One region of the Pseudomonas sp. ChxA genome, then DNA from elsewhere that is predicted to be linked to it. Evidence: predicted binding sites of a transcription regulator. Region 1 holds the regulator's gene; each other region holds the start of a gene.

Region 1 (3,286 bases):
TACATCGATGGTCTGCAAGCGATTCACGCGGCCAAGCCATGTAGCCTGCGTCTAAGCAAGACAAGGTAAAGAAATAAAATGGGCAGCATGCATCCCGTACAGGTGATCGCGGTGACCGGCGGCAAAGGTGGCGTCGGGAAAACTAACGTGTCAGTGAATTTGTCCCTGGCCCTGGCAGAGCTTGGCCGTCGCGTCATGCTGCTGGATGCTGACCTGGGCCTGGCGAACGTCGACGTTCTGCTGGGGCTGACACCCAAACACACCCTGGCCGATGTGATCGAAGGCCGCTGTGAGCTGCGCGATGTGCTGTTGCAAGGCCCCGGTGGCATTCGCATCGTGCCGGCTGCCTCAGGCACCCAGAGCATGGTGCACCTGAGCCCGGCGCAGCATGCCGGCCTGATCCAGGCGTTCAGCGACATCGGCGACAACCTCGACGTGCTGGTGATCGACACCGCCGCCGGGATCGGCGAGTCCGTGGTCAGCTTCGTGCGCGCAGCCCAGGAAGTGCTGCTGGTGGTGTGCGACGAACCCACCTCCATCACCGACGCCTATGCCCTGATCAAGCTGCTTAACCGTGACTACGGCATGAACCGCTTCCGCGTGCTGGCCAACATGGCTCAAAGCCCGCAGGAAGGGCGGAATCTGTTCGCCAAGTTGACCAAGGTCACGGATCGCTTCCTCGATGTCGCCTTACAATACGTGGGCGCAGTTCCCTATGACGAGTGTGTGCGCAAGGCTGTGCAAAAGCAGCGTGCAGTCTATGAAGCGTTCCCTCGTTCGAAGTGCGCACTGGCGTTCAAGGCTATTGCCCAGAAGGTCGATACTTGGCCGTTGCCTGCCAACCCGCGGGGGCATCTGGAGTTTTTCGTCGAGCGATTGGTGCATCAGACGAGCGCAGGACCGGTGCTATGACATCCAGCGGCTACAACCTTTACAAAAAGTCGGCACGTGACAGCCAGGGCGAACTGATCGAGCGCTATGCGCCTTTGGTCAAGCGCATTGCCTATCACTTGTTGGCACGCCTGCCTGCCAGTGTGCAGGTTGAGGATTTGATCCAGGCCGGCATGATCGGCCTGCTCGAAGTGTCGACCAAATACGACGCGAGCAAGGGCGCGAGTTTCGAGACGTATGCGGGTATCCGTATACGGGGTGCGATGCTCGATGAAGTGCGTAAAGGGGATTGGGCGCCGCGTTCGGTACACCGCAATACGCGCATGGTCAGTGACGCAATTCGCGCAATTGAAGCAAAAACCGGTCGTGACGCTAAAGATCATGAAGTTGCGGCCGAACTCCAATTGAGTCTCGACGATTACTACGGGATTTTGAACGATACCTTGGGCAGCCGCCTGTTCAGTTTCGACGACCTTTTGCAGGACGGCGAACATGAAGGGCTGCACGAGGACGGCGCGAGTGCACATCTCGAACCGTCGCGTGACCTGGAAGACGAACGTTTCCAGGGGGCGTTGGCGGAAGCGATTGCCAATTTGCCGGAGCGTGAGCGACTGGTGTTGGCGCTGTACTACGACGAAGAGCTGAACCTCAAGGAAATCGGTGAGGTCCTGGGGGTCAGCGAATCGCGTGTCAGCCAGCTGCATAGCCAGTGCGCAGCCCGCTTGCGGGGGCGATTGGGAGAGTGGCGCGCGCGCTGACAGGCAGTGTGGGGACACTGCAGACGCTACCGCGAAGGCTTGATGCTTTTGCGGGTGTGTGCCGTGGTGCCCTGGGCAGTCCTTTTTGTGTAACGCCTGTTGATTGAAATGGCGCGTCCAGGTGCTGGGCGCGTTTAAGACTGCTTGGAGGTCGAATTGGACAAGAACATGAAAATCCTCATCGTTGATGACTTCTCAACGATGCGGCGGATCATAAAAAACCTGTTGCGTGACCTTGGGTTCACCAACACGGTCGAGGCGGATGACGGCCTGACGGCGATTCCGATCCTCAACAGCGGGAGCATCGACTTTCTGGTAACCGACTGGAACATGCCGGGCATGACCGGTATCGACTTGCTGCGTCACGTGCGCGCCGATGAAAAACTGCGCAGCTTGCCTGTGTTGATGGTGACCGCCGAAGCCAAGCGTGAACAGATCATCGAAGCCGCCCAAGCCGGGGTTAACGGTTACGTGGTCAAGCCATTCACTGCGTTGGCCTTGAAAGAGAAGATCGAAAAAATCTTCGAACGCATCCACGGCTGATGTCACCACGGGGGAGCTATGGAGCATAAAGAAACGTCACAGGGAGACTTTGAGTCGACCCTGAAAAAACATGCTCACCAGTTGGTCGAAAGCCTTGAAAAAGGCCACTTCGGCGACGCGGTGCAGTTGATCCATGAGCTTAACCAGACCCGTGACCGCGGCCTGTATCAGGAAGTGGGCAAGCTCACACGCGAGCTGCACAGTGCAATCGTCAATTTCCAGATTGATCCGCACATGCCCCAGGCCGAAGAAATTTCGCAGATCACTGATGCCACCGAACGCCTGTCCTATGTGGTCAGGCTGACTGAGGCGGCGGCCAACCGCACCATGGACCTGGTGGAAAACGCCACGCCGCTGGTCAATGGCATGGCCACCGAAGCACACGCGCTCAGCGTTGACTGGGGCCGTTTCATGCGCCGGGAAGTGGGGGCTGAGGAGTTTCGTGAATTGGCGCGTCGGGTCGACGGCTTTCTGTCGCGCAGCGAACAGGAAAACCGCACGGTGGCCAGCAACCTCAATGACATTCTGCTGGCCCAGGATTACCAGGACCTCACCGGTCAAGTGATCAAGCGCGTGACCCAACTGGTCACCGAAGTGGAAAGCAACTTGCTCAAATTGGTGCTGATGGCCGGCCAAGTCGACCGTTTTGCCGGCATCGAACATGACCGCGCAGCGATCCTCTCGGAAAAAGATCCACAAAAACATCTCGCCAAGGGTGAAGGTCCGCAGATTCATGCCGATAAACGTGAAGACGTTGTGTCAGGTCAGGATGACGTAGATGACCTGTTATCCAGTTTAGGCTTCTAAGGAGCACCCACATGAGCTTCGGCGCCGATGAAGAAATCCTTCAGGATTTCCTTGTAGAGGCCGGCGAAATTTTAGAGCAACTGTCCGAACAACTGGTCGAGCTGGAAAGCCGACCGGATGATGCGAACCTGCTCAATGCAATTTTTCGCGGTTTTCACACTGTAAAAGGGGGCGCCGGCTTCCTCCAGCTCCATGAGCTGGTGGAGTGCTGTCACATCGCCGAGAACGTGTTCGACATCCTGCGCAAGGGTGAGCGCCACGTCGACTCGGAACTGATGGACGTGATT
Region 2 (3,286 bases), 400 kb from region 1:
AGGCGATACGCACGCCGTCATGGAAGCCTTCGATGCGGAACGGTTCGCCATTCTCCAGGTAGCGTTCACCGTCGCGGGGGATCATTTCGTCCAGGGTCAGCGTTTTGCTGTCCCGCTCGATATCCACCAGATAGCTTTGAAACCGCTGGCTGCGTTCATGGAAAGTAATGATCAGCGGGTCATGGCTTTCTTGCAGCATCCGCAACGTGCTGGCGATTTCCAGAGGCGTGGTGAGCACCTTGGGTGGCTGCGGAGCATCTTCCGCATTAAGGGCGTTGAACACGGTTCTTCCATCTCCAGACAAAATACGACTACACGCAAGAACCGGCATTTTGCCAGCATGTAACGCGCCTTGGATAGGGCGCGCAGTAAACCGGTGTCAGGCTTGGCTGCGGGTGCTTGGCTTGACCAGGCGCGAGGTGGAACCCTGGGCGTTGTAAAGAGCCGGAGGCTCTCCGCCGTGGAGTATACGCAACTGGTTGGCGGTCGTAGCCTGCTGCAGTTGGATCAACTGCCCGTTGAGCAGGTTGGTTTCCTGGCACTGGGCAAGCAATTGATTGAGTGCGGTGCTCTGCGCCAGCAACTGATCGCCTACCGAGGAGTGGCTGGCCAGTTGTGCGAGGCCGTCATGGTCAGCCGGCAGGCCCAGGCTGATGAGAATTTCGCTGCGCTTCTTGCCATGCTGCTCCAGCAGCACGATCAGCGACTGTTTACGCGCCAGGATTTCTTCCAGCAAGCGCATATCCCGGCCGTAGAGGGCCAGGGATTCTTCTTTGAGCAGCTCGAGCAAATGTTGCGTCGGCGCCAGATCATCAATGATCAGTTCAAGCAAATGTTCGTCGTGGTGCATGGCTGGCCTTGGGTTTTAAGCGTCCAAAAGCCCTGCGCAGGCCTTTGCCTAGCGCTCGGCTTCGAAGTTAAGCAGCTTGCTGGCGACACGGTTGCTGTCGACTTTATAGCTGCCATCAGCGATTGCCTGTTTCAACTCGGCCACGCGGGCTTTATTGACAACGGGTTGATCGCTCAGCGAGTCAGTGACCTTCTGCAACTGTTGAGCCTCATTGCTCAGGTGTACCGATTCCCCGCTTTGGCTGGCGCTGGCCTGTTCTGTCTTGGCCGCAGGTGCTGGCTGGGACTTGGCTTCTACGCCATCCTTTGCCCCGCTGGTGCGCGTATTGCCCGGCAAAGCCTGGGTGTTATTTAAACGACTGAAATCAATGACCATGTTAAAAAAACCTCTGGGTATTTGGACGCTTGCCATGTTTTCGGCCATACCCGGACAAACTTTAGGCTCGTTTGACAATAAACCTGTACAGGTCGACATCCCACGCACAGTGTAGGAAAAGCTGGCGTTTCACACCAGTGATCTATAGCGCCACCTCAACCTGGCCTGGCGCGGTCACCTGCGCCTTGATCACACGGTTGGAATTGAGGTTCTTGACCCGAATCTGTTCGCTCATCCCGCCGTTGGACAGCGCCTCCCCCGGCATTTTTACCGTCAGCCCACCGCTGCTGGCGGAAATCACCACCTGATCACCCTTGCGAATCACTTCAGCCTGTTCCAGATGCACCAGCGTAATGACCTGGTCGGTGACCATTGGTCGGGTCAGTTTCTGCCCGATGGCTTGATCCACGGAGGTGAGGTAACCCTGGTTGATCAGGCTGATGTCGCGTTCCCGCAGGGCCACGTCTTCAAAACCAATAATGCCGGTGCGTTTGAGCGGGCGCGTGACGACCACGACGTCGCGGAACAGTTTGACCTGCGCCGGCACGAACACGGTCCAGGGTGAAGCGCCCTCACAGCGCACTTTTACCGTCACACGGCCGATCGGTTGGGCCGGGCTTTCCAGGCTGGCCGTCAATTCCTTGTCGCACATGGGCATGCGCAGGCGCGGGTCCAACTGGTTGACCTGGATTTCATAGCGCCCCGGCGTCTGAGTGGTCGCCAGATAATCTTCTACAGTGAACTCAAGAAAGCCTTGAGTGACGCCGATAAGGAGATCAGGCAAGGTGACATTATCTGCGCGAGCCGTGGTGCCTGAGCCCAAGGCAAGCAGCGCCATCGTGACGCAGAGCAATCTGCGGTAGCGTGGGATGCGTCGGGAAACTGTCGTTTTAAGGTTCATAAACCAATAAATAGCAAAGCTCGTGCCGTTTAGCGTTGGGTGAGCGTCGTTGCCCTTGTAGGTATAGCCAAAGGTTTTAGCGTAGGAGTCAAGGCATGGCAGGAGTAATGGACTCAGTAAACCAGCGCACACAGCTGGTAGGGCAGAATCGCCTGGAACTGTTGCTTTTTCGCCTGGACGGCAAGCAGCTGTACGGCATCAATGTGTTTAAAGTGCGGGAAGTGCTGCAGTGCCCCAAGCTGACCATATTGCCCAAATCCAACCCGGTGGTCTGCGGCGTGGCGAATATTCGAGGCGCGACCATCCCGATTCTTGACCTGGCCATGGCCACCGGTTCGGCAGGTTTGCAAGACCGCGAAAACCCCTTTGTGATCATCACCGAATACAACACCAAGACCCAGGGTTTCCTGGTGCGCTCAGTGGAGCGCATCGTCAATATGAACTGGGAGGAGATCCATCCACCGCCCAAGGGCACCGGGCGCGATCATTACCTCACGGCGGTGACGCGGGTGGATAACCAGTTGGTCGAAATCATCGACGTGGAAAAGATCCTCGCCGAAGTCGCACCCACCTCTGAAAGTATTTCGGTTGGCGTGGTAGACGCCGAAACCGCACACAAAGCGGTGTCGCTGCGCGTGCTGACGGTGGACGACTCTTCGGTGGCGCGCAAGCAAGTCAGCCGCTGCCTGCAAACGGTCGGTGTGGAAGTGGTGGCCCTGAACGATGGTCGACAGGCTTTGGATTACCTGCGCAAGCTGGTGGACGAAGGCAAGAAGCCGGAAGAAGAGTTCCTGATGATGATCTCCGACATTGAAATGCCGGAAATGGACGGTTACACCCTCACGGCCGAGATACGTAACGACCCACGCATGCAAAAATTGCATATCATCCTGCATACTTCATTGTCAGGTGTTTTCAATCAGGCGATGGTCAAGAAGGTCGGTGCCGATGACTTCCTGGCCAAATTCCGCCCTGATGACCTGGCATCCCGGGTAGTCGACCGGATCAAGGCAGCAGATCACGGCTAGGGGGCATTCCCTTGGCGGTCACACGATTTAAGAGGCGGTATCATTGTCTACGGGTAATTTGGATTTCGAACAGTTCCGGGTCTTCCTGGAGAAAGCCTGTGGCATATTGCTCGGTGAAAACAAGCAGTACCT
Region 3 (3,286 bases), 1.5 Mb from region 1:
CTGCCCGCCACCAGCGCACGGCGGGCGGCGTTGGCGCGGTTGGCCGAAAGCTCCCAGTTGCCGAAGTCACCCTGGCCCGCATAGGGCTTGGCGTCGGTGTGGCCGCTGATGCTGATCTTGTTCGGCACCGCCTTGATGGTGTCGGCCATGGCCAGCAGGATATCTTCGAAGTACGGCTTCAAGCGCGCACTGCCGGAGTCGAACATCGGCCGGTTGGCCGCGTCGGTGATCTGGATGCGCAAGCCTTCGGGGGTAATCTCGAAGGAAATCTGATCCTTGAACTTCAGCAGTTGCGGGTTTTCTTCGACCTTGGTCTGCAGTTCCTGCAACAGCAACTCCAGGCGCTCTTTCTCGACCTGCTCGGCCATGCTCTCAACGGTGTCGCGCTCGATCGGGATGTTTTCCTGCGGCGACTCGGTTTTGACTTCGGGGTTGATGGTGCGCTCAGGTGCCAGTTGCGGCGAGCCGCCCAGGTCGATCACGAAGGGCGTGCCGCTTTCCGAAAAACCAATCGGGTCTTTGAAGTAACCGGCGATGGCGATCTTCTGCTCGGGCGTTGCGGTCGACATCAGCCACAGCACCAGGAAGAACGCCATCATCGCCGTGGCAAAGTCGGCGAAGGCGATTTTCCAGGCGCCGCCATGGTGCCCTGCAGCGAAGCGCTTGACGCGCTTGATGATTATCGGCTGGTTGTTTTCCATGACTTAGCGACCGCGAACCGCTTGTTCCAGCTCGGCAAAACTTGGGCGATGTTTCGGGTACAGCACCTTGCGCCCGAACTCCACCGCCAACGATGGCGGCATGCCGGACGCCGAGGCCACCAGGCAGGCCTTGATCGCTTCGTACAAATTCACTTCTTCCTTGGCATCGTGAGCCAGGGACGTGGCCAATGGGCCGAAGAAACCGTAGGCCGCGAGGATACCGAAGAAGGTGCCGACGAGGGCCGCGCCCACGTGCATACCAATAGCCTTCTGGTCGCCTTCACCCAGGGATGCCATGGTCACCACAATACCGAGTACCGCCGCGACGATACCAAAACCGGGCATGCCGTCGGCGATGCCGGTCACGGCGTGGGAAGGGTGTTCCAGCTCTTCTTTGAGGCTGAACAGCTCCATGTCGAACAGGCCTTCGAGCTCGTGCGGGGCCATGTTGCCGGAGGACATGATGCGCAGGTAGTCACAGATGTATGCGGTCATGCGCTCATCTTTGAGCACGGCCGGGTACTTGGCGAAAATCGGGCTGGCGGCGGCGTCTTCGATGTCGCCTTCGATGGCCATCATGCCTTCGCGGCGGCTCTTGTTGAGGATCTCGTAGATCAGCCCCAGCACCTCGAGATAAAAGGTATGCGAGAAGCGCGAGCTGAACATGCCCAGCGACTTCTTGATCACGTGCATGGTCATGTAGCCGGGGTTGGCCTGCAGGAAAGCACCAAACGCGGCGCCGCCGATGATGAGCACTTCGAAGGGCTGGATCAGCGCGGCAATTTTACCGTGGGACAGGACGTACCCACCGAGCACACTTGCGATGACGACGATGATGCCGATAATTTTAGCCATAGGAGATTGGTACTTGCGCCGTCGGGTTCATGGACATAATGGGTGCTGCAGAAAACTCTTGTTCTACTTATCGGCAAAACTGCGCCAGACTATAGCCCGTTAAGGCGAAAAGCCAATTCGGCCCGTTCCGGGCGTGTAGAACGCAAGTGATGATCGCGCCCCAATCATGGCAAACGAAACGACAGTTCCAACGACAAAACCCACCACCCTCGCCGCTTGGATCAAGCGCCTGGATGATGTGCTGCTGCCTGTTCCTCAGGCTAGCCACGAACGCGTGTGCAAGGCCATCCGCGATAGCCGTAGTTCATTGCGAGATATTGCCGAACTGATGCAAAACAGCCCGGCGCTGGTGCTCAGCGTGATGCGCGAAGCCAACAGCCAGGCGCACGGCAGCCTCTCGGGGCCGGCAGAAAACCTCGAAGTGGCGCTGAACCGCCTGGGCCTTAAACGCGCCGAAGAATTGCTCGCGCGCCTGCCCGCGGTGCCGGAAAAAGACATCCCGGTGGCCTTGCGCCAATTGCTGCTGGTGAGCCAGCACGCCTCACAGCAAGCCAACGGTTTGTTCGCCAGCCGCCTGGCACGGCTGTGGCAAGACATCCATTGGGGCAGCCTGCTGTTTCTGTCGCCACTGTGGCCGCTGGCCGTGGCCTACCCCAAGCTTTTGGAAGAATGGGAACTGCGGGTCATCCACAAAGGCCAGTCGGCGCGCAAGGTCGAGCAGGAACTGTTCGGTGTACGCTTGCTCGACCTGTGCCTGGGCTTGACCGAAGCCTGGCACCTGCCGATATGGGTATCTCAAGGCTACAACCTGCTGCTGACCGAACAGCGCTTGCTGGTCAAGGCGCTGCACATCGCCCGCGAAGATGACGCGTTACGCCAGCAGCAATTGCTCGATGCCGAACCCAACCTTCGGCGCTGGCTGAACCAGCCCGCCAATACCGTGCTGCTGGCCAACGGCCTGGCGATGTCGGCCCAGGAATCCTGGACCTGCCCGCACACCGAGCGCTGGCAATACCTCACCGCGCTGTACCTGCAAGCGCCGTTGTGTGATGTGCAGCAGCAGGTTCACCAACAAGCGGTCACCAGCGCGCGCACCACCTTGATGCCGGACCTCTGGCATCCCGCGCTGTCGCTGATCTGGCCGTGGCATGTGCAAAAAGTCCATCGCGGCCTGCTGCCCGCACCGCCGCCCACGGCCGAAGCATTGGCCGTATGGCGCAAGCGCTGCACCGAATTGCTGGTCGAGCCGAGCCGCTTTGCCAACGCCATGCACTTGACCACCTGCGCCAGGGAAGCCTTGGTCGCCAGTGGCATGCAGCGGGTGTTGCTCTTTATGGCCGACCGCGCCCTGAGCACCTTGCGTGTGCATCAGGCCGATGGCTTGCCAAAGGACGCTGCCAACCTGAGCCTGGACGTCGTCAACAGCACGCTGCTGCAGCGCCTGCTGGAAAAGTCCGCCCAGGTGCGCCTCACGCCGGAAAATCACGCGCAATTTTCCGCGTTGCTGCCGCCGATCCTGCGCCGCTGGTTTACCGGTGAACACCTGTTGCTACGCTCTCTGAGCTGCAATGGCCGCGTGGTGATGCTGATGGTCGCCGACCAGGGCGGCGGGCCGTTCTCGGAAACCACCGTGCAGGCCTTCGGCAAAACCGCTCAATGCATCGAGAAAGCGCTGCACAGCTTTACCAACCGCAGCGCCTGATGCTTGCGCTACAATCGCCGTCCTTTAT

The links. Region 1 encodes FliA, which starts transcription of late flagellar genes. Its sites were predicted from a motif close to CTAAAGTTTNNNNNNNNNNNGCCGNTAA; they were not measured.
Region 2: the regulator FliA is predicted to act here: its motif matches at 1,263-1,290, upstream of flgM (flagellar biosynthesis anti-sigma factor FlgM).
Region 3: the regulator FliA is predicted to act here: its motif matches at 1,624-1,651, upstream of motA (flagellar motor stator protein MotA).

Annotation. Positions count from the first base shown of each region.
Region 1 is NZ_JARPMK010000001.1:2,082,845-2,086,130, forward strand. Features, by position in the region: gene fleN (flagellar synthesis regulator FleN) at 79-912, shown strand; gene fliA (RNA polymerase sigma factor FliA) at 909-1,649, shown strand; gene P5706_RS09315 (chemotaxis response regulator CheY) at 1,818-2,192, shown strand; gene P5706_RS09320 (protein phosphatase CheZ) at 2,211-2,999, shown strand; gene P5706_RS09325 (chemotaxis protein CheA) at 3,011-3,286, shown strand, end outside.
Region 2 is NZ_JARPMK010000001.1:1,680,168-1,683,453, forward strand. Features, by position in the region: gene P5706_RS07500 (flagellar brake protein) at 1-283, opposite strand, end outside; gene P5706_RS07505 (flagellar protein FlgN) at 380-850, opposite strand; gene flgM (flagellar biosynthesis anti-sigma factor FlgM) at 899-1,225, opposite strand; gene flgA (flagellar basal body P-ring formation chaperone FlgA) at 1,368-2,126, opposite strand; gene P5706_RS07520 (chemotaxis protein CheV) at 2,222-3,154, shown strand; gene cheR (protein-glutamate O-methyltransferase CheR) at 3,198-3,286, shown strand, end outside.
Region 3 is NZ_JARPMK010000001.1:561,295-564,580, reverse strand. Features, by position in the region: gene motB (flagellar motor protein MotB) at 1-701, opposite strand, end outside; gene motA (flagellar motor stator protein MotA) at 705-1,556, opposite strand; gene P5706_RS02355 (HDOD domain-containing protein) at 1,723-3,258, shown strand.